DNA from 4 places in the Pseudomonas vesperimontis genome. Region 1 is predicted to be linked to each of the others. Evidence: predicted binding sites of a transcription regulator. Region 1 holds the regulator's gene; each other region holds the start of a gene.
The links. Region 1 encodes FliA, which starts transcription of late flagellar genes. Its sites were predicted from a motif close to CTAAAGTTTNNNNNNNNNNNGCCGNTAA; they were not measured.
Positions count from the first base shown of each region.

Region 2: WF513_RS13970 (methyl-accepting chemotaxis protein) is a predicted target of FliA. The motif match lies at 2,778-2,805, and genes of this name have one in related genera.
Region 3: flgM (flagellar biosynthesis anti-sigma factor FlgM) is a predicted target of FliA. The motif match lies at 3,205-3,232, and genes of this name have one in related genera.
Region 4: WF513_RS09155 (methyl-accepting chemotaxis protein) is a predicted target of FliA. The motif match lies at 1,627-1,654, and genes of this name have one in related genera.

Region 1 covers NZ_CP149803.1:1,223,118-1,229,144, forward strand. The annotation lists gene flhA (flagellar biosynthesis protein FlhA) at 1-157, shown strand, start outside; gene flhF (flagellar biosynthesis protein FlhF) at 173-1,471, shown strand; gene fleN (flagellar synthesis regulator FleN) at 1,548-2,378, shown strand; gene fliA (RNA polymerase sigma factor FliA) at 2,375-3,121, shown strand; gene WF513_RS05785 (chemotaxis response regulator CheY) at 3,216-3,590, shown strand; gene WF513_RS05790 (protein phosphatase CheZ) at 3,610-4,398, shown strand; gene WF513_RS05795 (chemotaxis protein CheA) at 4,410-6,027, shown strand, end outside.
Region 2 covers NZ_CP149803.1:2,935,805-2,941,831, forward strand. The annotation lists gene WF513_RS13960 (heavy metal translocating P-type ATPase) at 1-2,142, shown strand, start outside; gene cueR (Cu(I)-responsive transcriptional regulator) at 2,312-2,707, shown strand; gene WF513_RS13970 (methyl-accepting chemotaxis protein) at 2,892-4,808, shown strand; gene WF513_RS13975 (HAD family hydrolase) at 4,859-5,449, opposite strand; gene tesB (acyl-CoA thioesterase II) at 5,446-6,027, opposite strand, start outside.
Region 3 covers NZ_CP149803.1:2,630,618-2,636,644, forward strand. The annotation lists gene WF513_RS12535 (efflux RND transporter permease subunit) at 1-282, shown strand, start outside; gene cheR (protein-glutamate O-methyltransferase CheR) at 478-1,305, opposite strand; gene WF513_RS12545 (chemotaxis protein CheV) at 1,350-2,282, opposite strand; gene flgA (flagellar basal body P-ring formation chaperone FlgA) at 2,356-3,114, shown strand; gene flgM (flagellar biosynthesis anti-sigma factor FlgM) at 3,271-3,615, shown strand; gene flgN (flagellar export chaperone FlgN) at 3,700-4,167, shown strand; gene WF513_RS12565 (flagellar regulator YcgR PilZN domain-containing protein) at 4,247-4,996, shown strand; gene WF513_RS12570 (TIGR04282 family arsenosugar biosynthesis glycosyltransferase) at 5,002-5,613, opposite strand; gene WF513_RS12575 (TIGR04283 family arsenosugar biosynthesis glycosyltransferase) at 5,610-6,027, opposite strand, start outside.
Region 4 covers NZ_CP149803.1:1,912,510-1,918,536, forward strand. The annotation lists gene WF513_RS09150 (Na+/H+ antiporter NhaC family protein) at 99-1,418, opposite strand; gene WF513_RS09155 (methyl-accepting chemotaxis protein) at 1,689-3,833, shown strand; gene WF513_RS09160 (NAD(P)H-dependent oxidoreductase) at 3,950-4,546, shown strand; gene WF513_RS09165 (sensor histidine kinase) at 4,573-5,892, opposite strand; gene WF513_RS09170 (response regulator transcription factor) at 5,889-6,027, opposite strand, start outside.

The sequences.
Region 1 (6,027 bases):
GCTCGGCAAACCAGTGATACTGCTGGTGGCCGGTCCGGTCCGGGCGATGCTCTCGCGATTCGCGCGGCTGGCAGTTCCGAGTATCCATGTGCTGGCATACCAGGAAATTCCGGATAACAAGCAGGTCACCATCGTTGCGACGGTGGGTCAGAACTAACCGAGGTTACAGGCCATGCAGGTCAAACGATTTTTCGCCGCCGATATGCGTACCGCCATGAAGCTGGTGCGTGATGAGCTGGGTGCCGATGCCTCGATCATAGGCAATCGCCGGGTTGCTGGTGGCGTTGAGCTGACGGCAGCATTGGACTACCAAGTGCCCGCTGCGCCATCGCGCCAGCCTAATCCGGCACTGGAAGCCGAATTGCGCAAAACTCAAGCGAAGATCGCCACCGCGCAGGCTGAGCTGACAACCCGTGCTCAGGTTGATGCCGGTAAAGATCGCCAGTTGTTTGGCGCGGTTGCCACTGCGCCCGTTGCTAGCTTTGCTGATGTTTTGCGCCCGGCGCGCGCGTCGACTGCCACAACGGATCAGGGCGCTCTCGATGCCATGCGCTTCGAGCTGCATGGCTTGCGCGAATTAATTGAAGTGCAGTTGGGTTCGATCGCTTGGGGGCAACTGCAAACGCGTCGCCCGCAGCAAGCCAATTTATGGCGTCGACTGCAGCGCATGGGCTTATCTGCCGAGCTGGCAAAAGCTTTACTTGAGCGCATTTCCACTATTTCCGAGCCCCGCCAAGCCTGGCGCATGCTGTTGGCGCATTTGGCTCATGCGATCAAAACACCGAAGCAGGAGCCGATGGAAGACGGCGGTGTTATTGCATTAGTGGGTCCTGCCGGCATGGGTAAAACCACCACCTTAGCCAAGCTCGCCGCACGCTATGTACTTAAATACGGTGCGCAACATATTGCCTTGGTCAGTTTGGACAGCTACCGCATCGGTGCGCAGGAGCAACTGAAAACCTTGGGTCGTATTCTTAATGTGCCCGTCACCTTGGTTGATCCAGGCCAGTCCTTGACTCAAGCCCTTGCCCCGCTGGCGCGTAAGCGGGTGGTGCTGATTGATACAGCGGGTCTCCCGGCTAATGATCCAGCGTTGCGTATGCAACTGGAAACCCTGGCCAGTCGAGGCGTTAATGCAAAAAATTATCTGGTTATGGCCTCTACCAGTCAGAGTCAAGTGCTCAAAGCCGCCTACCATAGTTACAAGCGTTGTGGTTTGAGCGGTTGCATTATCACCAAGGCCGATGAGGCCACCAGCTTGGGTGAGGTTTTAGGTCTGGCTATTAGCCAGCGTCTACCGGTAGCCTACCTAACTGATGGGCCACGTATTCCTGATGATCTGCAGATCCCGCGCAGTCATCAATTGGTCAGCCGAGCCGTTGGGCTGCAGGCGACCCAAGAACCGAGCGAGGATACGATGGCGGAGATGTTTGCCGACCTGTACCAGCAGCCCACACAGCGCGTCAGTTAAGCGCCATGCTGTTAGGTGGGACGGTACTTAACCGATCAAGTGGCTCCAGTCGACGTTAGACAAGGTGTTAGAAATTATGGGTATGCATCCCGTACAGGTGATTGCGGTGACCGGCGGCAAGGGTGGCGTCGGTAAGACCAACGTCTCAGTCAATCTGGCGATAGCTCTGGCTGATCTAGGTCGGCGAGTGATGTTGTTGGACGCCGACCTTGGCTTGGCCAACGTCGACGTGTTGTTGGGGCTGACAGCCAAGCGCACTCTGGAAGATGTGATCAGTGGCGAATGTGATCTGCGCGATGTGTTGTTGCAGGGCCCGGGTGGTATCCGCATTGTCCCGGCGGCCTCAGGTATTCAGAGTATGGTGCAGCTGTCGCCTATGCAGCATGCCGGGTTAATCCAAGCGTTTAGTGATATTAGCGACAACCTGGATGTATTGATCATCGACACAGCTGCTGGAATTGGTGATGGCGTCGTCAGCTTCGTGCGTGCAGCGCAGGAAGTGCTGGTGGTCGTGTGTGATGAGCCAACCTCAATTACCGACGCCTACGCCCTGATTAAATTGCTCAACCGCGACCACGGCATGAATCGCTTTCGCGTTTTAGCCAATATGGCTCACAGCCCGCAAGAAGGTCGTAACCTGTTTGCTAAGCTGACTAAAGTCACAGACCGTTTCCTCGATGTTGCCCTGCAATATGTCGGTGCGGTGCCTTACGATGAGTCCGTGCGCAAGGCGGTACAGAAGCAGCGCGCGGTTTACGAAGCCTTCCCGCGCTCCAAGTGCGCGCTGGCGTTTAAAGCCATCGCGCAAAAAGTTGACGCATGGCCGCTACCCGCTAACCCGCGCGGGCATTTGGAATTTTTCGTTGAGCGTTTGGTGCAACAACCGCTCGCAGACGCGGCCCTATGACAGCAGCCTCTGGACTACGTATGTATAGCAAGGCGCAGGCGCAAGACGCACAGCACCAGTTGATCGAGCGCTACGCGCCTCTGGTCAAACGCATTGCCTATCACCTGCTGGCGCGCTTACCGGCCAATGTGCAGGTTGACGATTTGATTCAAGCCGGGATGATCGGCCTACTTGAAGCTTCAAAAAAATACGATTCCAGCAAAGGAGCCAGTTTCGAGACGTTTGTGGGCATCCGCATACGTGGCTCCATGCTTGACGAGGTGCGCAAAGGTGATTGGGCGCCGCGTTCGGTGCACCGTAATAGCCGCATGGTCAGTGACGCGATTAGGAAAGTTGAGGCCAGAACGGGTCGAGACGCTAAAGATCAAGAGGTTGCGGCCGAACTAGAATTGAGTCTTGAAGATTACTACGGCATTCTTGGCGACACGCTAGGCAGCCGCCTATTCAGCTTCGACGACCTGTTGCAGGACGGCGAGCACGGCGCGATGGATGAGGATGCTGGCAGCAATCACCTTGAACCCTCTCGTGATTTGGAAGATCAACGTTTTCAAGCGGCCCTAGCAGATGCCATTGCTGGCTTGCCAGAGCGCGAGCGCCTAGTGTTAGCACTGTATTACGATGAAGAATTAAATCTAAAAGAGATTGGTGCAGTGTTGGGGGTTAGCGAGTCACGAGTAAGCCAGTTACACAGTCAGTGTGCTGCTCGCTTGCGTGCCCGCCTAGCTGAATGGCGTGCCCGCTGAATTGCACGTTAATGCTCGCCGATTTCACGATTAAAGGCGCACACAGGTCGCTGGGTGCGTTTGGGACTGTACGGAGGTCGACTTGGACAAGAACATGAAAATCCTCATCGTTGATGACTTTTCAACGATGCGACGAATCATTAAGAACCTCTTGCGTGATTTGGGGTTTACCAACACCGCCGAAGCGGATGACGGCGTAACGGCGCTGCCGATGCTGCAAAGCGGCAGTTTTGACTTTTTGGTCACGGACTGGAACATGCCTGGCATGACCGGTATCGACTTGCTGCGCGCTGTGCGTGCGGATGATCGCCTAAAAACGCTGCCGGTACTGATGGTCACGGCAGAAGCCAAGCGCGATCAGATCATCGAGGCCGCCCAAGCGGGTGTTAACGGTTATGTAGTTAAGCCGTTCACTGCTCAGGTACTTAAAGAGAAGATTGAGAAAATCTTCGAGCGCGTCAACGGCTGATGTCTGCCATGAGGGTTCTATGGAACATAATGATTCCGCTCAGGGTGATCTTGAGTCGTCCTTGAAACACAGTGCTCGCCAACTGGTAGACAGCCTTGAACGTGGCAACTTTGGTGAAGCGGTACAGCTGATACATGACCTGAACAAGGCGCGCGACCGTGGCTTGTATCATGAGGTCGGCAAGCTGACCCGAGAGCTGCATAACGCCATCGTCAATTTCCAACTCGACCCTCGTATGCCGCATGCTACCGAGGTTTCACAAATCACCGATGCCACTGAACGTTTGAATTACGTGGTGACGATGACCGAGAAAGCGGCTAATCGCACCATGGACTTGGTCGAGCAAAGTACCCCGCTGGTCAATGGTTTTAGCGATGAAGCGCATAGTTTAAGTGCTGACTGGGGGCGATTTATGCGCCGCGAGATGAGCGCTGACAACTTTCGTGAGTTGGCTAAACGGGTTGAGTCGTTTCTCGATCGCAGCGAGCGTGATGGCGCCAAACTGTCGGCCAATCTGAACGACATCATGCTGGCCCAAGATTTTCAGGACTTAACAGGGCAGGTGATTAAACGCGTCACCCAGTTGGTCACTGAAGTTGAAAGTAACCTGCTGAAACTGGTGCTAATGGCCAGCCAAGTGGATCAGTTTGCCGGCATTGAGCACAACCGCGAGATGCTCCGCGCCGAACAAGAAAAACAAAAAGAACCTTCCCATGGTGAAGGTCCGCAGATTCATGCCGATAAGCGTGAAGACGTCGCATCTAATCAAGATGATGTCGACGACCTGCTTTCCAGTCTGGGATTTTAGGAGCACGTCTTATGAGCTTCGGCGCCGATGAAGAAATCCTTCAGGACTTCCTGGTAGAGGCCGGCGAGATTATTGAACTGTTGTCTGAACAGCTTGTAGAGCTGGAAAGTCGACCCGACGATAAGAATCTGCTAAATGCTATTTTCCGCGGTTTTCATACGGTCAAAGGCGGTGCCGGGTTTCTCCAGCTCAATGAGTTGGTGGAATGCTGTCACATCGCAGAAAACGTCTTCGACATCCTGCGCAAGGGTGAGCGACGCGTCGACTCCGCATTGATGGACGTGGTGCTGGAAGCACTGGATGCCGTCACCAGTATGTTCACTGAGGTACGCGAACGTACCAGCCTGACTCCTGCTACCCCTGAGTTACTAGCCGCTTTGGCGCGTATGGCTGAACCAGGCGGCGCCGATGATAGCGCGTTGCCTGACGCGATTGCAGCACCCGAACCTGAGCCAGTCGCTGACGACATAACTGACACTGAGTTCGAGCAGTTACTCGGCTCCCTGGATAATGTGCAGGCGCCGGCGGCCAGCGCGGCCAGTGGCGATGAAATTACCGATGATGAATTTGAATCGTTGCTCGACCAGCTGCATGGTAAGGGTCAGTTTGTAGCGCCTGAAGTCGTCTCTGCGCCTACAACTCCGGCCCCTGCAACGGCGGGCAGTAACGAAATTACCGATGACGAATTTGAGTCACTACTCGATCAATTGCATGGCAAAGGCCAGTTCGCGGCGCCGGCTGCAGCAGCACCTGTTGCTCCAGCTGCCAGCGTTAAGCCTGCCGAGGCAGCGAGTGGTGATATTACCGATGATGAGTTTGAGGCCTTGCTCGATCAACTTCACGGTAAAGGTAGGTTTGTCGAGCCTGAGGTGATCAAGCCTGTTGCACCCGCACCCGCACCCGCACCCGCACCATCTTCAGCGCCCAAGCCAGCGCAAGCCCCTAAAGCTGTAGCTAAGCCCGCAGCCCCGCCCGAAGCTAAACCTGCACCGGCCAAGCCGCCAGTTTCAGCACCCTCCGCGCCTGTAGCAGAGAAGGCCTCGCCACCCAGCGAAGCAGAAACCACTGTGCGGGTCGACACCGCGCGGCTGGATGAGATCATGAATATGGTCGGTGAGCTGGTATTGGTGCGTAACCGTCTGGTCCGCCTGGGTTCCAGCAGCGGCGATGAAGCCATGTCCAAGGCAGTTTCAAACTTGGATGTGGTTACGGCTGATTTGCAAACGGCGGTAATGAAAACCCGTATGCAGCCGATCAAAAAGGTCTTCGGGCGCTTCCCGCGTCTGGTTCGTGATCTTGCCCGCAACCTTAAAAAAGAGATCAACTTAGAGCTGGTCGGTGAAGAAACCGACCTCGACAAGAACTTGGTAGAGGCGCTAGCCGACCCGCTGGTGCACTTGGTGCGTAACGCGGTCGACCATGGTATTGAAACGCCGGAAGAGCGCGAAGCGTCGGGCAAAGCACGTGGTGGTAAGGTAATCCTCTCCGCCGAGCAGGAAGGTGATCATATTCTCTTGTCGATCTCTGATGACGGTAAGGGCATGGACGCTGACGTACTGCGCGCCAAAGCCGTGGAAAAAGGTCTGTTGGATAAAGACGCTGCCGATCGCCTCAACGAGTTTGAATGTT
Region 2 (6,027 bases), 1.7 Mb from region 1:
GCCGGCCGCATCGAGCGCGCGTTGGCGCAGCAGCCGGGTGTGCTCTCAGTTAGCGTCAACCTGGCCACCGAGCGGGCGCAACTGCAGGTGCTAAACGCGGGCGACATAACCGCTCTGCTGCAGGCCGTGAGCAAGGCGGGTTATCACGCCAGCCGGATTGGCGACTCACAAACTACCCAAGCCACGGCCGCCAAACAGCTGCTACGCGAACGCTGGATGCTGTTCTTGGCCATCGCCCTGACGCTGCCCCTAGTGCTGCCCATGCTGGTGGCGCCCTTTGGCCTGCATTGGATGTTACCGGCGTGGGCGCAGTTCGTTCTGGCCACGCCGGTGCAGTTTATTTTCGGTGCACGCTTCTACCGCGCGGCGTGGAGTGCGCTGCGGGCCAAAGCGGGCAACATGGACCAACTGGTCGCCATCGGTACCAGCGCCGCTTACGGCTTAAGCCTGTATCAGTGGGCGGTGACCCCAGCCAATGGCATGCCGCACCTGTACTTCGAAGCCTCGGCGGTGATCATCACCCTGATCCTGCTCGGTAAATACCTAGAGAGCCGCGCCAAACGCCAAACCAGCAGCGCCATCCGCGCTCTGCAAGCCTTGCGCCCGGAGCGCGCTTTACGCCTGCGCGATGGCAGCGAACAATGGGTCGCACTGAATGAATTGCAGCTGGGCGACTGTATTGTGGTTAAGCCCGGCGAACGCTTCCCGGTCGATGGATTGGTAGCGCAAGGCCAGAGCCATGCCGATGAAGCACTGATTAGCGGCGAGAGCCTGCCGCAGCCGAAACAACCGGGCGATACGGTGACTGCCGGGGCGATCAACGGTGAAGGTCGCTTGCTGATCGAAACCACCGCCCTCGGTGCAGAAACTGTGCTGTCACGCATTATTCGCTTGGTTGAAGACGCTCAAGCAGCTAAAGCACCGATCCAAAAATTGGTGGATAAAGTCAGCCGGATCTTCGTGCCCAGTGTTTTGCTGATTGCCTTGGCCACTTTAATTACCTGGCTAGCACTGGGCGCAGGTATTGAGACGGCGCTGCTCAACGCCGTGGCCGTACTGGTGATTGCCTGCCCGTGCGCCCTTGGTTTAGCGACCCCGACCGCCATCATGGCCGGCACCGGCGTGGCCGCGCGTCATGGCATTTTGATCAAAGACGCCGAAGCGCTGGAGATCGCCCACTCGGTCAACCTAGTGGCCTTCGACAAGACTGGCACGCTAACCTCAGGCTCGCCGCGCATCGCCCACCTGCAAGCCGTCGACGGCGACACCACGCACCTGCTGCAACTGGCCGGCGCACTGCAACGCGGCAGCGAACACCCACTGGCTAAAGCGGTACTGGATGAATGTGCGGAACAGCAGCTGACACTGGCTGAGGTCAGCGACAGCAAAGCACTGGCCGGGCGCGGTATTGCTGGGCACATTGGCGAGCGTCAGCTGGCGCTGGGCAACAAACGCCTGCTGGAAGAACACTGGCTGCAGAACCAGACGCTTGTCGCCCAAGCACTTGAGTGGGAAGCCGAGGGCCGCACCTTGTCGTGGCTGATGGAACTGGCGCCGCGACCACAGGTTCTCGGTTTATTTGCCTTTGGCGACACCCTCAAAGAGGGCGCAGCAGAAGCCATTGCCGCGCTTTCTGAGCAGGGTATCGACAGCCACCTGATCAGCGGCGACAACCGCGGCAGCGTTAATGCCGTGGCCAAGGCGCTTGGTATTACCGTCGCGCATGCTGAAGTATTGCCGGCAAATAAAGCTGAAATCATCACAGCATTGAAAAAAGACGCGGTGGTGGCCATGGTCGGCGACGGCATCAACGATGCCCCAGCTCTCGCCGCCGCTGATGTTGGCATCGCCATGGGCAGCGGCACCGATGTGGCCATGCATGCCGCCGGCATTACCCTGATGCGCGGCGACCCGCGCTTGGTGGCCGACGCGCTGGATATCAGTAAACGCACCTACAACAAAATCCGGCAAAACCTGTTCTGGGCCTTCGCTTATAACCTGATTGGTATTCCCCTAGCAGCAGCGGGTTTGCTTAACCCGATGCTGGCCGGCGCCGCCATGGCCCTGTCCAGCGTCAGCGTGGTGAGCAATGCTTTACTGCTTAAAACCTGGAAACCTCAGGATCGCAGCCACAAACCCTAGGATGGGTTGAGCGCAGGCAGTTCAATCGGCCGCCATAACAGCTGAACGGCGCAACCCATCAGCGCCATCGGTAAAACTGGCGAATGTACCGAGGCAACCCTTAATAATTATCGTGACGTGCAGCCTGCGTGGCCGGCCACAGCCTCTGAACATCGTTTAGGAAACGCCCATGAATATCGGCCAAGCGGCAAAGAAGACTGGCCTTAGCGCCAAGATGATTCGCTACTACGAAAGCATCAATCTGCTGCCCACCGCCTACCGCACAGAAGGTGGCTACCGCCAGTACAGCGCGCAGGACCTGCATCGCTTGGCTTTTATCAAACGCTCACGTGATCTCGGCTTTTCCTTGGCCGAAGTCAGTCAGCTGCTGGCCCTGTGGCAGGACCGTGAGCGCGCCAGTGCCGATGTTAAAGCGCTCGCCGCCACCCATATCAATGAGCTGGAACGCAAGATCAACGAACTCAGCGGCTTGCGCGACACCCTCAAAGAACTAATAGACAGCTGCCAAGGCAACGACCGCCCCGATTGCCCGATCCTCAAAGACTTGGCTGGGCGCGTCAGCTAGCGATACTCCGCTGCGTCTCAAACCGATATGGACAACACTGAGCGCATGCCAGGCCGGCACGGGCTGAGCATTAAAGATATGCCCTCAATAGCCGAAAACTTTTGGGCAAGCCCGCGCCCAACACCATGCACACTAACTCTCCACACTATGACAGTGATGACTCTTACTATTTGGAGCTTCAGCCATGTTCAGCAATTTTAAAATTGGTCAGCGCATCGCTATCAGCCTGGTGTTGTTGCTGGCTGTAACCGTCGCAGTCCTGCTGACAGTTTTTTTAAGCCGCTTTAACAATGTGATCGCCGAAGCTGAACAACGCGAACTGCGAGGCTTATTCAATAACATCACTACCGCGATTGAATCGGAAGGCGTCATGTCTGAAAAATTGTCGGCGCTGGTGGCTGGCATCCCCGACGTTCAACAGGCTATGGCCGACGGTGATCGTGAGCGCCTTACTGCTATGTTCGTACCGGGTTTTGCGAACATGGCGGGGCGGTACAACCTGCGTCAATTCCAGTTCCATCAAGCGCCGGCGACCTCGTTTCTGCGTGTGCATGAGCCGCCAAAGTTCGGTGATGATTTGTCGGCTATCCGCAAGACAGTGATTCAAGTCAATGCCCAGAAGCGCTCCTTACATGGCATTGAGTCAGGGGTCGCCGGCCTTGGCATTCGTGGTTTAGCACCGATTCAAGCCGAAGGCCGCCATGTCGGTTCGGTGGAGTTCGGCTTGTCATTCGGACAGCCCTTCTTCGACTCGTTCAAACAACGCTACAACGTTGATGTAGGCTTGATACTCAGGCAAGCATCCGGCCAATACAGCGCATTCGCCAGTACGTTCAGTAATCCCCAACTGCTGTCAAACGCTCAGCGTGAAGACGCCTACAACGGTAAAGCAGTAACGCTGCAGACGGAACTCGACGGCCGCTCAGTCGCCGTATTTGCCGCGCCCATAAAGGACTTCTCAGGCCAACCGTTGGGTCTGTTGGAAATCGCCATGGACCGCAGCTACTACGCCGATGCCTTGGCTGGTGCGCGCAATAGTGCCGCTATTGTGGCGGTCATCGCTCTGGCGGTTGGTCTGCTGCTAGCCATGCTCATCGCGCGCAGCATCGTCCAACCGATAAGTGCCGCCGCCGCCGCTATGCGTGACATCGCGGCTGGTGAAGGCGACCTCACTCGCCGCCTGCCAATCAACGGCCGTGATGAGGTGGCTGAGTTGGCGCAGGCCTTCAACCACTTTGCCGAGAAAGTCCGCAGGCTCGTAGCTGACGTCGCAGGCTCTACCACTCAGGTGGCATCTGCCGCCGAGGAAATGTCGGCTATTACCGATGAACTGAACCGCGACTTAGCAAAACAGCGTGGCGAAATTGAACAAGTGGCCACAGCGATGAATGAAATGACTGCCACCGTGCAAGAAGTCGCACGCCACGCCTCGGAGGCTGCACGCTCTGCCAACAGTACCGACCAGCAAGCACTTCAAGGCCAACATGTTGTTGCCGAAGCAGTGAGCGCGATTGGCGCAGTCGCCAGCGACGTCGAACGTGCCGCCCAGGTCATTGCCCGCTTGCAAGACGACAGCAAAAATATTAGCAGCGTCCTTGAGGTAATCCGTGGAGTCGCCGAGCAAACCAACCTACTGGCCCTTAACGCCGCAATTGAAGCTGCTCGAGCCGGCGAGCAGGGCCGTGGTTTTGCCGTGGTGGCGGACGAAGTGCGCACCCTGGCATCACGCACCCAGCAATCCACCGTCGAGATTCAAACTGTAATCGAACAGCTGCAGAATGCGGCACGCGAGGCGGCAGTCGTCATGCAGCAAAGCCAGACGCGCGCACACGAGAGTGTCAGCCAAGCCCAGCAGGCCAGCGTCGCACTTGAAAAAATAACCCTCTCAGTGACCAGCATCAATGATATGAACGCGCAAATTGCCAGCGCTGCCGAAGAACAGAGCGCGGTGTCGGATGAGATTAATCAGAACGTGGTCAACATCAATGACGTCGCCGAACGAGTCACCGAGTCTGCCGAACAGACCGCCCAAGCCAGCAGCCAACTGGCCCATCTGGCGGTTGACCTACAAACCCTAGTAGGCCAGTTCAAGTACCAATGAGCGCAGCCTTAATGACTGTCTCGCTGCAGCAGTGAGTGTGGTAGTGAATTTCATCCAAGAGAGCGCTGCAACGCAAGGCAATCTAAGGCAAAGTGATCGGTCAGCTCTGGCCAGGGATTTTCTGCCAGGTTGACCAATACGCTGCGGGCTCCGGCCGCGCGGGCGCACTCAAGATCAAAGCGGTAATCACCGACCATCACCAGCTCGCTTGGCGTCACCTGCCACGCATTAGCGAAGTGCAGTAAGCCGCCGGGGTCAGGCTTGGGCGGCGCTTCATCCCGGCCGATTACATCGGCGCTGGCAAAGCAGTCATCCAGGCCAATGGCACGCAGCGTCAGCAGCGCCAGCTCATGGGCATTGCGGGTGAGGATGCCCAGGCGGCAACCGCGCTCACGCAGCTCACGCACCAGCGCAATCGCCCCCGGCGCGGGTTCCGAGGTCAGCGCCAGCTCGCGCTCATGCTCCAGTAACCACGCATGTTTAGCCGCTGCCACATCTGCAGGTAAGGCGGCTAAGTAGCCAAGAATGTCCTCGGCCAGGGGAATATCCAGCGCCCGCTTGATCGCTTCAAAATCATGCACAGCCAGGGTTAGGGTGCCGTCCATGTCGAACACCCAATGGCGCGCAGCATTTAGGCTCATTTCCAGTCCTCCCGCACACGTGTCAGGCCTTCTTGGGCCACTGAGGCGACCAATTGGCCTTGACGATTAAAGATGCTGCCGCGGGCAAAACCGCGTGCATTGCCAGACCACGGGCTGTCCATGCTGTACAGCAACCATTCATCCATGCGCAGGTTGCCATGGAACCACAGCGAATGGTCGAGGCTGGCCACCTGCATAAACTTCTGCCACACCGAAACGCCATGCGGCAGCATGGAGGTGGTCAGTAAATTGAAGTCACTGGCATAACCCAGCAGGTATTTGTGCAGCTGCGGGTCATCCGGCAACTCGCCGGCCGCGCGAAACCACACATGCTTAACCGGCTCACAGGGTTGCGGCGCAAAGGGGTTGCCCACCGTTACAGGGCGAATTTCGATCGGTTTGTCGCTCACTGCCCGTTCACGCATGCGCTCAGGTAAGGCATCGGCGATCATCCGCGCCAGTTCGGTCTCCGACTTTAAGGCTTCCGGCCCCGGCACGTCGGGCATCAGGTCTTGGTGGTGGAAGCCTTCTTCATCAAATTGAAACGACGCGCTGCAGGTAAAAATTGGCTTGCCCTT
Region 3 (6,027 bases), 1.4 Mb from region 1:
ATGGTCATTGGGGTCAACGTCGACCTGCTAACCCCAAGCCTAGGCTTTGGCGCGCCATCGACCCAGTGGTGGACGCAGCTGTCCAGCGCCATCGCAGGCGGCCTCAGTTTCGCCACCGTGTTGACGCTGCTGCTAACGCCCTGCTTGCTGGTGCTTGGCTCGCGCTTTGAAAGGCGACCGCCGCCGCTGGAAACCTTCGATGATGACCTGCTCGACTTACCGGAGCACCTGCTGGCCAGTGGCAAAACCAAGATTGAGCTGCAACCCACGCCTCAGCGGTGAATGCATACGCCCAGGCTCGATAGCGACTTGTTAGCTTTTGCCGGGCTTGAGACCTTGATTGGGGCCTTTCGAACAATTCATCGCGGGTGCTTACTGGCGAGGCGAGCACGCTCCAGCGACAAAAGCTCAAAACCATAACCGCGAAAATAAAAACGGGAGACCAATGGCCTCCCGTTTTTTTATACCTGCAGACGACTATTTAGCCTTGTAAATAATCCCTGGGCTGCACTGCACCATCTGAAAATGGTTAGGCAGACCATTGAGTGCTTCCGACGCACCAAGAAATAGATAGCCACCGGGCTTCAACATGGCATGCATGCGCGTGAGGATGTCCTTCTTCACTTCAGCCGAGAAATAAATCAGTACGTTACGGCAGAACACCACGTCAAACTTACCCAAGCTAGAGTAGCTGTCGAGCAAGTTGAGTGGGCGAAACTCGATACGACTGCGAATGGCCGGCTTAACCACCCAGCGCCCAGGGCCCTTCGGGTCGAAGTAACGCTGCAAACGCTCTTGGGAAAGGCCGCGACCCATCGCCAAGCTGTCGTATTCACCCGATTTACAGTTAATCAGCATCGTCGGCGAAAGGTCGGTGGCAACAATCTGCACGCCACCTTTGAGCTGACCCAGGTTAGTTTTTTCAAATTCATCGATGGTCATCGACAGCGAATAGGGCTCCTGCCCGGATGAACAGGCCGCCGACCAGATACGCAAACGCTGGCCGGGGCTGGCTTTGATCATTTCCGGAAAAACGCGGTTTTTCATCACTTCAAATGGGTAGGTATCACGAAACCATAGGGTCTCATTGGTGGTCATGGCATCCACCACCTGCTCGCGCAACCCGCTGCGTGGTTGGTTCTGCATACGCTGAACCAGTTCGCCCAACGTTTTAATACTGTTTTGCTCCATCAGCTTATTCAGCCGACTGGAAACCAAGTACTGCTTGTTAGTGCCAAGCAGAATGCCGCAGGCTTTTTCCAGAAAAATCCGGAACTGCTCGAAATCCAAATTACCTGTAGACACTCGCGAGGCCTCGACAAACATAGATTTAACTGAGGGCCAACCCCTCAGTCTCCTTCCGCAATGTTGATGCGCTCGGCCACACGTGCGGCGAGATCATCTGGGCGGAACTTGGCAAGAAAATCATCTGCACCGACTTTCTTCACCATGGCTTGGTTGAATACGCCAGAAAGCGAAGTATGCAGGATGATGTGCAGCTTTTGCATGCGCGGATCCGCGCGGATCTCTGCAGTCAGCGTATAGCCATCCATTTCCGGCATCTCGATATCGGAAATCAGCATAAGGAATTCTTCCTCAGGCTTACGGCCCTCAGCGACCATAGCTTTGAGGTAATCCAACGCTTGACGGCCGTCATTGAGTGCTACCACCTCGACACCGACTGTCTCCAAGCATCGGGTAACCTGCTTACGTGCCACTGATGAATCGTCGCAGGTCAGTACACGCTTGGTAACTGCACGTGCTTGAGTTTTAGCATCCAGAACGCCTTCAGAGATGACTTCAGAGGTCGGGGCCACTTCAGCCAAAATCTTTTCTACGTCGATGATTTCGACCATCTTGTCGTCAAGGTGGGTCACGGCCGTCAGATAATGATCGCGCCCAGTGCCCTTGGGCGGCGGATGAATCGACTCCCAGTTCATGTTGACGATGCGCTCAACCGATTGCACCAGAAAACCCTGAACCTTGGTGTTGTACTCAGTGATGATGACAAAACTGTTTTCGATATTAGCCAGTGGCGCGCTACCGGTCGCCATCGACAAATCAAGAATTGGGATGGTCCCGCCGCGAATACTGGCTACACCACGGACGACCGGACTGGATCTGGGCATGATGGTGAGTTTCGGGCATTGCAGCACCTCTTTCACCTTAAACACGTTGATCCCATACAACTGATTGCTGTTTAGACGGAACAGCAACAACTCTAAACGATTCTGCCCAACCAACTGAGTTCGCTGGTTAACCGAATCCATCACACCGGCCATACCCAAACTCCTTATTTGAGTAACAGATTGCTGTCAGCGTAGCAGGCGGCACGCGCCTTGCTAACTGACCCATATGAACATTGAAACGACAACTAAACGACGCTCTCTGGCAAAGTGCCGCAACTGGTTGGCAGTTGTACCTGCTTTGCTGGCAATCGGCTATAGCGCATTGGCCGCAGCAGACGCCACACGACCTGAACAACTTATCGGCGCTGCTGAGGTATTTCTTGAGCAAGCGGTGAGCGATTATTTACAGCGTAGCAATATCGCAGGCCGCCACGAGATTCAAATCAATCGGCTCGACCCCCGCTTGCGCTTAGCGGCCTGTGCGCAAGCGCTGACTACAACCTTGGAAAGCCCAACCGAGCCTATTGGTCGCGTCACCTTGCGGGTGCGCTGTGACGGTGCGGCACCGTGGACAGTGTTTGTCCCTGCACAAGTACGCTTATACCGCGAGGTGGTCATCGCCAACCGTCCGATGAAACGTGACAGCCTAGTGACAGAGATGGATATCGCGATGGCTGAGCGGGATGTTGGACTGCTCAATCAGGGCTACTTAACCGCGCTCAAACAGGCGCTCGGCAAAAAATTGACGCGTCCGCTGCAGCCCGACCACGTAATCGCACCGACTCACGTGCAAATAGCTGAAGCCATACGCAAAGGCGACCAGGTGGTTATTAGCGCGCGCAGCGGCGGCATGAGCGTGCGCATGCCTGGCGAGGCCTTATCGGACGGCATTATTGGCAAGCAGATCAGCGTGCGCAATCAACGCTCCAACAGGGTGGTGAGGGCGCGCGTAATTGGACCAGGGCAAGTTGAAGTGGCGATGTAGGCACGGTTTTTGTTAAGGATTTGTATAGTGCGTGAGCTGACGATCACCCGCACTGTGTTTAGACTGTCAGCTGACGCACACTTTTCCGGCCTAAAGTTATTCCATGCAATGCCGACAACAAGCCAAGCGTCCAAACTCTGTTAGAGGTTTTGCATCATGGTCATCGATATCAACCGGCTCAACAATGCCACAACCCCAGCTAACTCGGGGCGTGTAGGCGGTGCGCAGGCAGGCGGGCAAAAAGAAGCCATCGGCAACAAACAAACTAGCAACGTACCGAACCCCGTCGAGCAGGCGCAACAAACCAGCAAGAGCGGAGAATCCGTTCAGCTGAGTCGTGAAGCGCAACAACTGCAGAAAGTCAGCGAGAAATTGCGCGACCAGCCTGCCGTCGATAAAGGTCGCGTCGCTCAAATCAAGCAAGCGCTTGAAGACGGCAGCTATCAAGTTGACACCCAGCGCGTCGCCAGCAAACTGCTTAATTTCGAATCCCAGCGCTAGTCACAGGGCTATGCTGGGGTAATTGGTCGCCCACAGATACCTTATGCCATGCGCTGAAATATCTGTTACCCCGAAGAGCTCGCAATGCACGCCATCAGACTGCTTGAACTGTTCACCCTCGATATCGGCAGCGCTGAACAGTTGCTTGAATTAATTGACAGCGAATTCCAAGCCCTCAGTGATCGCCAATTGCCGCACCTGCAAAGCATACTTACTGAAAAACTCCCGCTGCTGACGCTGCTCGATCAGCACGGCAAAGAGCGCAGCCAACTGCTGATCAGTCTTGGCCTTAGTGCTGACCGCGTCGGCCTTCAAGCGTTGGCGGCCCAATCCAGCCAAAGCGAAGAGCTGTTGGAGCGCGGCGATCAACTCAACGCCCTACTCGAACGCTGCCAAGCGGCTAACCTGCGCAACGGCCGGCTGATTCGCTCCAGCCAAGCTTCAGCCAACAGCATGTTGGGTATCCTGCGCGGTAACGAAACCCCAAGCCTCTATGACAGCCGTGGCAGTGCCGCTAGAATCGGCCAGCAGCGCCCGCTCAGTCAGGCCTGAAACCAAAAAGGCATAAGGGACATGCTGTCATATAGCCAGTATGCTAGTGCCATAGAATTTGCCCGGAGAGTCACGGACCGTGTCCAGCCCTTTTAGCCAGGAAGAAGGCCCGCAGCCACCCAAGGTGCTCAAAGCACCGATGGAAATAATTGCTAATCTGCGCCAGCTGCAAGAAGACCACGATCCGCTGGTGATTACTTTTCACGAGCGCAATCAACGTTTTCAAAGCTATGTCATTGAGGTTGATCGCGATAAGAAATTGCTGGTTCTCGATGAGCTGATGCCAAGCGACGGTGAACGTTACTTGGTTAATGGCGAAGCGTTCAGTGTTGAAGCCTTCCATGAAGGTGTGCGCGTAGCCTGGAAGTGCGAGCAAACAGTGCGCATTGCTGAACATGGAGGCGCACGTTGTTATTTCAGCGCAATGCCACTTGAAGTGGTTTATCACCAACGGCGCAGCGCTTTTCGCGCGCCACTGCAACCAAGCGAATCGATCAAAATAGAGCTTTCAGGCGATAAGTTGCGCACAGCTTTACCTGGGGAGTTGCTAGACATCTCGGCCACCGGTTGCAAATTGCGCTTCGCCGGCACTCTTGGCAGTAATCTACAAGCCGGCCAAGTGTATGAGCGCTTTACCGCCAAGTTCCCGTTCGGCGCCATGACAACCGCCATCGAGGTGCGCCATGTGCAGTACGAAGAAAACTTGAATACCACTTTTATTGGCGCACGCTTTCATCGCATCAACGGCCAAGAACAGCGCTTGGTCGAACGCTTCGTCTTTCATTTGCAGCGTGAAGCGCGCCGCTTTGATAATGACGGGCTTTTCTAGCGCCGCTAAATCAGGATATTAAGCGTCGCCAGGCGCGCGAGATCCTCCGGCCGGTCTACATCCCACAATGCAGGCAGCAGCGCCGGAGTCCATTCAAGTTGCTGCAAGCGCTGTAGCGTCTGAGCGAAGACTCGCTCAGTGCCCCACGGCATATCACTGAATAAACTGGCGTCCACGCGGCCTAACCCTAGCAGTACATAACCTCCATCCTCGGCAGGGCCGATCACCACAGGCTGCTGGTGCAAGGCGCGGCAAGCGGCCTGCAGATAATCGCCGTCGATTGCCGGGCAATCATTGCCGATCAGTATCACCGCAGCGCTCTCTTTGAGCCCCAAGGTAGCAATGCGACGCATGCGCTCGCCTAGATCACCTGCAGGTTGCTCAACCAGCGTCCAGCCCAAGCGTTGCGCAAGTGCCCGCAACTCTGCGCTGGGTAAACCCTCTAGCCATAAAAAACGCTGGCTAAAGCCCTGCTCAGGTAACTGCAAGGCATGCTCCAATAACAATTGCTGCAAGTCGCAGGCACCTTGAGCACCGAGCGCCGGAATCATCCGCGTTTTCACTTGCCCCGCTACTGGGGCGCGGGCGAGCATATGCAGAGAAACAGACAGCGTCATAGCAACGATCCTCGGCGGTATTGGCGGGCTAGTTTTTCCGGGTTGGCACCGGCGTAATAGGCCAAGCGTAAGCACCACATCAGCAGCACCGTGCGCCAGACACCGTGTTGCAGCCAACGCCGGCTAGAGGTGATCAACGGCGGGCGCAAACAGTGCGGCCGAGCCTGCGCCTTCAAACGACGACACAGCTGCAAATCTTCCATCAACGGGATATGCGCGTAACCACCGAGCGCATCAAAACACGCACGATCCACAAAAATCCCCTGATCACCCGAAGCGATGCCGGTTAAGCGTGAGCGCAGATTGATCATCCAGCCAATCAGTCGTAATGCCGGTCCTGCTGGAGACAAGTGCACATCAAAGCGCCCCCACAGCGGACGCGACGCCAATGTGTGCTGCAAACGGCTAATGGCC
Region 4 (6,027 bases), 690 kb from region 1:
TAGGCGACGCCAATAAAAACGGGGCTACCGATTTCTCAGTAGCCCCGCTTACGCGCTCACTGTCTAGTGCTAGTACTTGGTAAATAAACGATGCACGTTTAAAGCACCATGGCCGCTACCCAACCGAATACCAACAGGGGCAAGTTGTAGTGCAGGAAGGTCGGTACAACGCTGTCCCAAATATGGTTGTGCTGGCCATCGACGTTAAGGCCAGCCGTTGGCCCCAAGGTCGAATCAGAAGCAGGCGAGCCGGCATCACCCAGCGCGCCGGCGGTGCCCACGATGCACAAAATAGCCAGCGGGCTAAAGCCCAGTTGCAACCCCAGCGGCACAAAAATCGCTGCAATGATCGGCACGGTCGAAAACGATGAACCAATGCCCATGGTCACCAGCAAGCCGACCAGCAGCATCAGCAGCGCGCCCAGTGCTTTGTCATTGCCAATCAGTGCGGCTGAGCTTTCAACCAAGCTTTTCACTTCGCCGGTAGCCTTCATCACTTCGGCAAAACCTGCGGCGGCAATCATGATAAAGCCGATCATCGCCATCATCTTCATGCCTTCGGTAAACAACCCGTCAGCTTCTTTCCAGCGCACCACGCCGGACACCGAGAAGATGATAAAGCCCGCCAGCGCACCGATAATCATCGAGTCCAGCCACAGCTGAACGATAAAGGCGGCAGCAATAGCGACCCCGGCCACCAGCAGGCTTAGCGTGTTGTAGGCGACATCAACACGCTCGACCTGCTCGATTTTGCTGAGGTCATACACACGCTTTTTGCGGTAGCTAAACAGCACTGCAATCAGTAACCCGCACAGCATACCCAGCGCGGGAATAGCCATGGCATGAGTCACTTTTAGCCCGGTGACATCCACTCCGCCACTGGCCACATTGGCTAGCAAAATGTCATTAAGGAAAATTCCGCCAAAGCCCACTGGCAGGAACATATACGGGGTGATCAAACCAAACGTCAGCACACAGGCGATCAAACGGCGGTCAAGTTGCAGCTTGCTCAGTACATACAGCAGCGGCGGCACCAGCAGCGGAATAAAGGCAATGTGAATCGGTAGAATATTCTGCGAAGAAATCGCCACCGCCAGCAAAAGAGCGATTAATAACCACTTGAGCAACCCCGCACTTTTAGCGTCTTGTTTGCCGACCATCGACAAGGCTTTATCCGCCAACGCATGGGCCAAACCGGATTTGGCAATCGCCACCGCAAAGGCACCCAGCAAGGCGTAAGACAGCGCCACGGTAGCTCCGCCGCCCAAGCCTTTGTTAAAGGCCGCCAGTGAGCCCTCAATACCTAAGCCGCCGAGTAAACCTCCGGCCAATGCGCCAATAATCAAGGCCACCACCACATGCACACGGCATAAGCTGAGAATCAGCATGATTCCCACGGCCGCAACAACTGCGTTCATCCAATTACTCCCACTCTTGACTTAGTCTGCAAGGCCTTGGCCTTGCGTGTATGCACCGCCGGTTTGGCGAAGGGCGCGTACTCTGCACAATGCTGACCAACCTGTCAAAACAGCCGTAAATTATTTACTACAACGCGTAATTAATTTCTCTTACTCTCGTGCTTGCGGTTCTGCTGGTCTGTAATTTGCTGCTTTAATCCGCGTGAACTTAAAGAAAAGCGCTCAAGCGCCGATAGTCGCCGTAAGCCTCCTCCATAAAAGGTCCTGAAAATGCTGTTCAGCCGGCTCTCCATCCAGTTAAAAATTACCCTATTGGCAGGTCTATGCCTGCTGGCCATCGTTGCTGTGCTCGTTTCGGCTTCGGTCATTCAAGCCTCACGCAATGCCGAGCTGGTTAAAAAGACCAGCACTAAAATGCTTGAAGAGTCAGCGCAGCTGCGCATGACGGCGCGCAGTGAGTCCCAAGCGCTGCAGATACAACGCTATTTTATGGATGCTTACCAATACGGTCGCGGCGCGGCCACACAAGTACTGTTTATCCGCGAGCAGGCAGAAAAACGCTTTCTTGACGCATTTGATCTGCGTGAGGACTTAACCCGTCATGTGCGCAGTGCGCTGGAAGGCAACCGTAGCTTATTGGGCGTCTATGTCGCCTTTGAGCCCAACGCGCTGGATGGCAAAGATGAGCTCTTCCCCGACCAGGCCAACCTCGGCAGTAATGATAAGGGTCGTTTCTCGGTGTACTGGTCGCAGGGCGATAACGGCGAACTTAGCTCAGAAACCATGCCAGAAAAGGATCTAACCAACACCACACCAGGCCTCAGCGGTGCGCCCTACAACGCGTGGTACAGCTGCCCATTGCAGAAAAAACAGGTGTGCCTACTTGACCCCTATATTGATGAGGCGGATGGGGTGAAAATCTTAATGACCAGCATCGCCTTCCCACTGGAACAAGACGGTAAAGTCATTGGCGTTTTGGGTGTGGACATCAGCCTCGCCAGCTTGCAAGCGCTCAGCATCGAAGCTCACCAGGGCCTGTTTGATGGTGCCGGACACGTCAGCATCATCAGCCCAGCCGGCTTGCTGGCAGGTTATAGCCGTGACAGCAGCCTGCTGGGCGGTAAACTGGATAAAGCATTCAGCACACGGCACAGCGAGATACTCAGCCGGCTCGCCAGCAATCGCCCGGATGCCTCGCACTATGACGGCGCGCTGCAGGTGCTGCAGCCGCTGCTACCCATTCCTACTTCACCGCCTTGGGGCGTTTTAATTGAAGTCCCTGAGCAGGTTTTGCTTGCCCCAGCCGCTCGTCTCGAAGCCGAAATGGATGCAGTTGGCACGCGCAACACGGCTGTTTCCCTTGGCCTGGGTTTGGTTGTGGGGGTTATTGGCATTCTACTTATTTGGCTGATGGCATTGGGCGTTACCCGCCCGATACTTGGCGTAGCAGCCATGTTGGAAAATATTGCCAGCGGCGAAGGTGACCTCACTCGCCGCTTGGACTATGCCAAGCAAGATGAACTGGGCCAATTGGCCAGTTGGTTCAACCGTTTTCTCGACAAGTTGCAACCGATAATCGCTGACGTGAAACGCAGCGTGCAGGATGCCCGCAACACAGCCGACCAATCCGCCCTGATCGCCAACCAAACCAGCGACGGTATGCAACAGCAATACCGCGAGGTTGATCAAGTGGCCACGGCCTTCCAAGAAATGAGCGCCACGGCGCAAGACGTCGCGCACAACGCGGCCCAAGCAGCGGAAGCCGCGCGCACCGCCGACCAAGCCAGCCGCGAAGGGATTGATGTTATCGCCCAGACCACTTCAAGCATTGAGTTGCTCTCCAAAGAAATGAGCGTAGCCATGCAGGAAGTTGAAGGCTTGGCTGACAGCAGCGAGAAAATCGGCTCAGTGCTCGAAGTCATTCGTTCAATCGCTGAGCAAACCAACTTACTGGCCCTGAATGCTGCGATTGAAGCCGCTCGCGCGGGTGAAGCCGGACGTGGCTTCGCAGTCGTGGCCGATGAGGTGCGCAACTTGGCCAAACGCACTCAGGATTCGGTTGAGGAAATCCGTCAGGTGATTGAAGGCCTGCAAAGCGGCACCAAAGAGGTGGTCAGCACCATGCACAGCAGCCATCGCCAAGCCCAAGGCAGTGTTAGCCAAGTTGAACAAGCGGTGGCTGTGCTGCAACGCATCAGTCAGGCGGTCAGTGTCATTACCGACATGAACCTGCAGATTGCCAGCGCAGCTGAGGAACAAAGCTCGGTGGCCGAGGAAATCAACCGTAACGTGGCGTCTATCCGTGATGTTACTGAGTCAATTTCATCTCAGGCTGATGAATCAGCAAAAATCAGCCAGGGTTTGAATAAACTGGCTAACCACCAACAAAGCTTGATGGACCAGTTCCGCGTCTAATGACCAACACATGACACCACTGGACTGTTGTTCGGGTGGTTGTTTACGTGTGACGCAGGCTTGCAATCGTTAGCCTGCGTTTTTAATTTTTTGACGCGCTTATTTAGAGGTACACGATGCTCAAAATCGCTTTGGTGGCTGGGTCCAGCCGTAACAACAGCCAATCGGGGAAGGTCGCCCGCTTCCTTCGCCAGCGGCTTATTCAATTAGGTTATACCGACGATGCGCACAGCCGAGTCATTGACCTTGGCCTTGCGCCTTTGCCACTTTGGCCAGCTGAGGACAGTGGCCCTTGGGGGCTCTACAGCAAGCAATTGATTGCCGCAGACGCCGTGGTCATTATCTCGCCGGAGTGGAATGGCATGGCCTGCCCGGCCATCAAGAACTTTTTCATTTACGCTGGCAAAGCGGAACTGGCGCACAAGCCAGGGTTACTGGTGGGGGTCTCGTCAGGTGTGGGTGGGGCTTATCCGATCAGTGAACTTCGCGCCTCCAGCTACAAGAACTGCAGGCTCTGCTACCTGCCTGAACACCTGATTGTGCGTAATGTTGAGAAGGTCTTGAACACCCCCGCGCCGAGTAATGAAGATGATCAGCGCCTGCATGCACGCATCGATTATGAGCTGGATATTCTGGTTAAGTACGCGCACGCCCTCGTTCCGGTTCGCGCCGCTATCGACATGACGAACCCTGAGTTTGCCAACGGCATGTGAGCCTTGGGTTAAGCGTGCCTGAGTTCTCAGGTGCGCTTGAGCGGCAGCGTTACTCTAACGCGTAGACCGCCCAGTGGGTTTTCTGTTAGCTGCAATTGCCCGGCCCACGCATCGACAATGTCGCGCACGATGCCTAACCCTAAGCCATGCCCGGCCACCGCTTCATCCAAACGGTTGCCGCGACTGATGACCTCTTCGCGCTGAGTCGCGTCGATACCCGGGCCATCATCATCGATCAGCAATTGATAGCCTTCTGCTTGTCGGCTGATGTGTAACTGCACATCGCTGTCAGCCCACTTACAGGCGTTATCCAGCAAATTACCCAGCAGCTCCAACAGGTCTTCGCGATCCCAAGGCAAACGCAGCCCGGCTTCAGCCTGCCAGTTGAGTTCTAGGTGGTTGCCATGGATCATCGTCAGGGTCGAGAACAGTTCCGGCAGCTCATGCGCGCAATCGAAGTGCGCGCCCGGCAGTGCTTCCCCAGCCAGCCGCGCGCGGCCCAGCTCGCGGGCGATACGTTGTTCGATCTGTTGCAATTGCACGTTGAGGCTCTCGCGTAACTGTGGAAATTGCTTGAGCTCATCGCGGGTGGCTAAGTTGAATAACACCGCCAGTGGCGTTTTTAGGGCATGGCCGAGGTTACCCAAGCCATTGCGTGAACGTTTAAGAATGTCCTCGGTGTGCGCCAGCAGATGATTGATCTGCGCCACCAGCGGCTCAAGCTCCAGCGGTACGTGCTGGTCTAACTGACTGCGCTGGCCTTGTTGCAGCTGCATAAGCTGCAAACGCGCTTTTTCCAACGGGCGCAGAGCGCGGCTAACCGTCAGGCGCTGCAGCAACAGAATCAGCACCAGAGCCGCTATTCCAAGCGCTAGGATAATTTTCTGCACCTGGCTGAAACTGTTAAGGATGGGCGTGTAATCACGCGCCACGTGAATGACGATTTGCTCGCCATAACGCTGATAATCAGCGCGGTAAACCAACCAAAGCTGGCCTTGCGGGCCATCACTAAGAGCCTCCTGCAGCCCTGAGGTTGCAGCAGGCGTCAGCTCACGGTCCCACAACGATCGCGAACGCCAGTTTTGCCCGGCAAGGTCAATACGAAAATACAGACCTGAATAAGGCCGCTTAAACGCGGCGCTAAGGCGGCGTTCATCCAGCTGCAAGCCATTGGGGCCGCGCACAATCGCCCCCAAAAGGGTTTGTGTTTCATCTTGCAAGGTTGCTTGCAAATAGTTGCGCAGGCTGCGGTCAAACAACCACAAGCTACTTTGCCCAAGCAGCAGACCCACAATCAGCAGCACGCTGATTAGCCCTAGGCTCAACCGTCGCTGGATCGACCTCAAGCCCCATCCCCATTAAAGCGATAACCTTGGCCACGGCGTGTTTCAATGATCTCGCGACCCAATTTGCGCCGCAGGTGATTAACGTGGACTTCAATTACGTTGGAGTCGCGCTCGTTCTCGCCGTCATACAAGTGC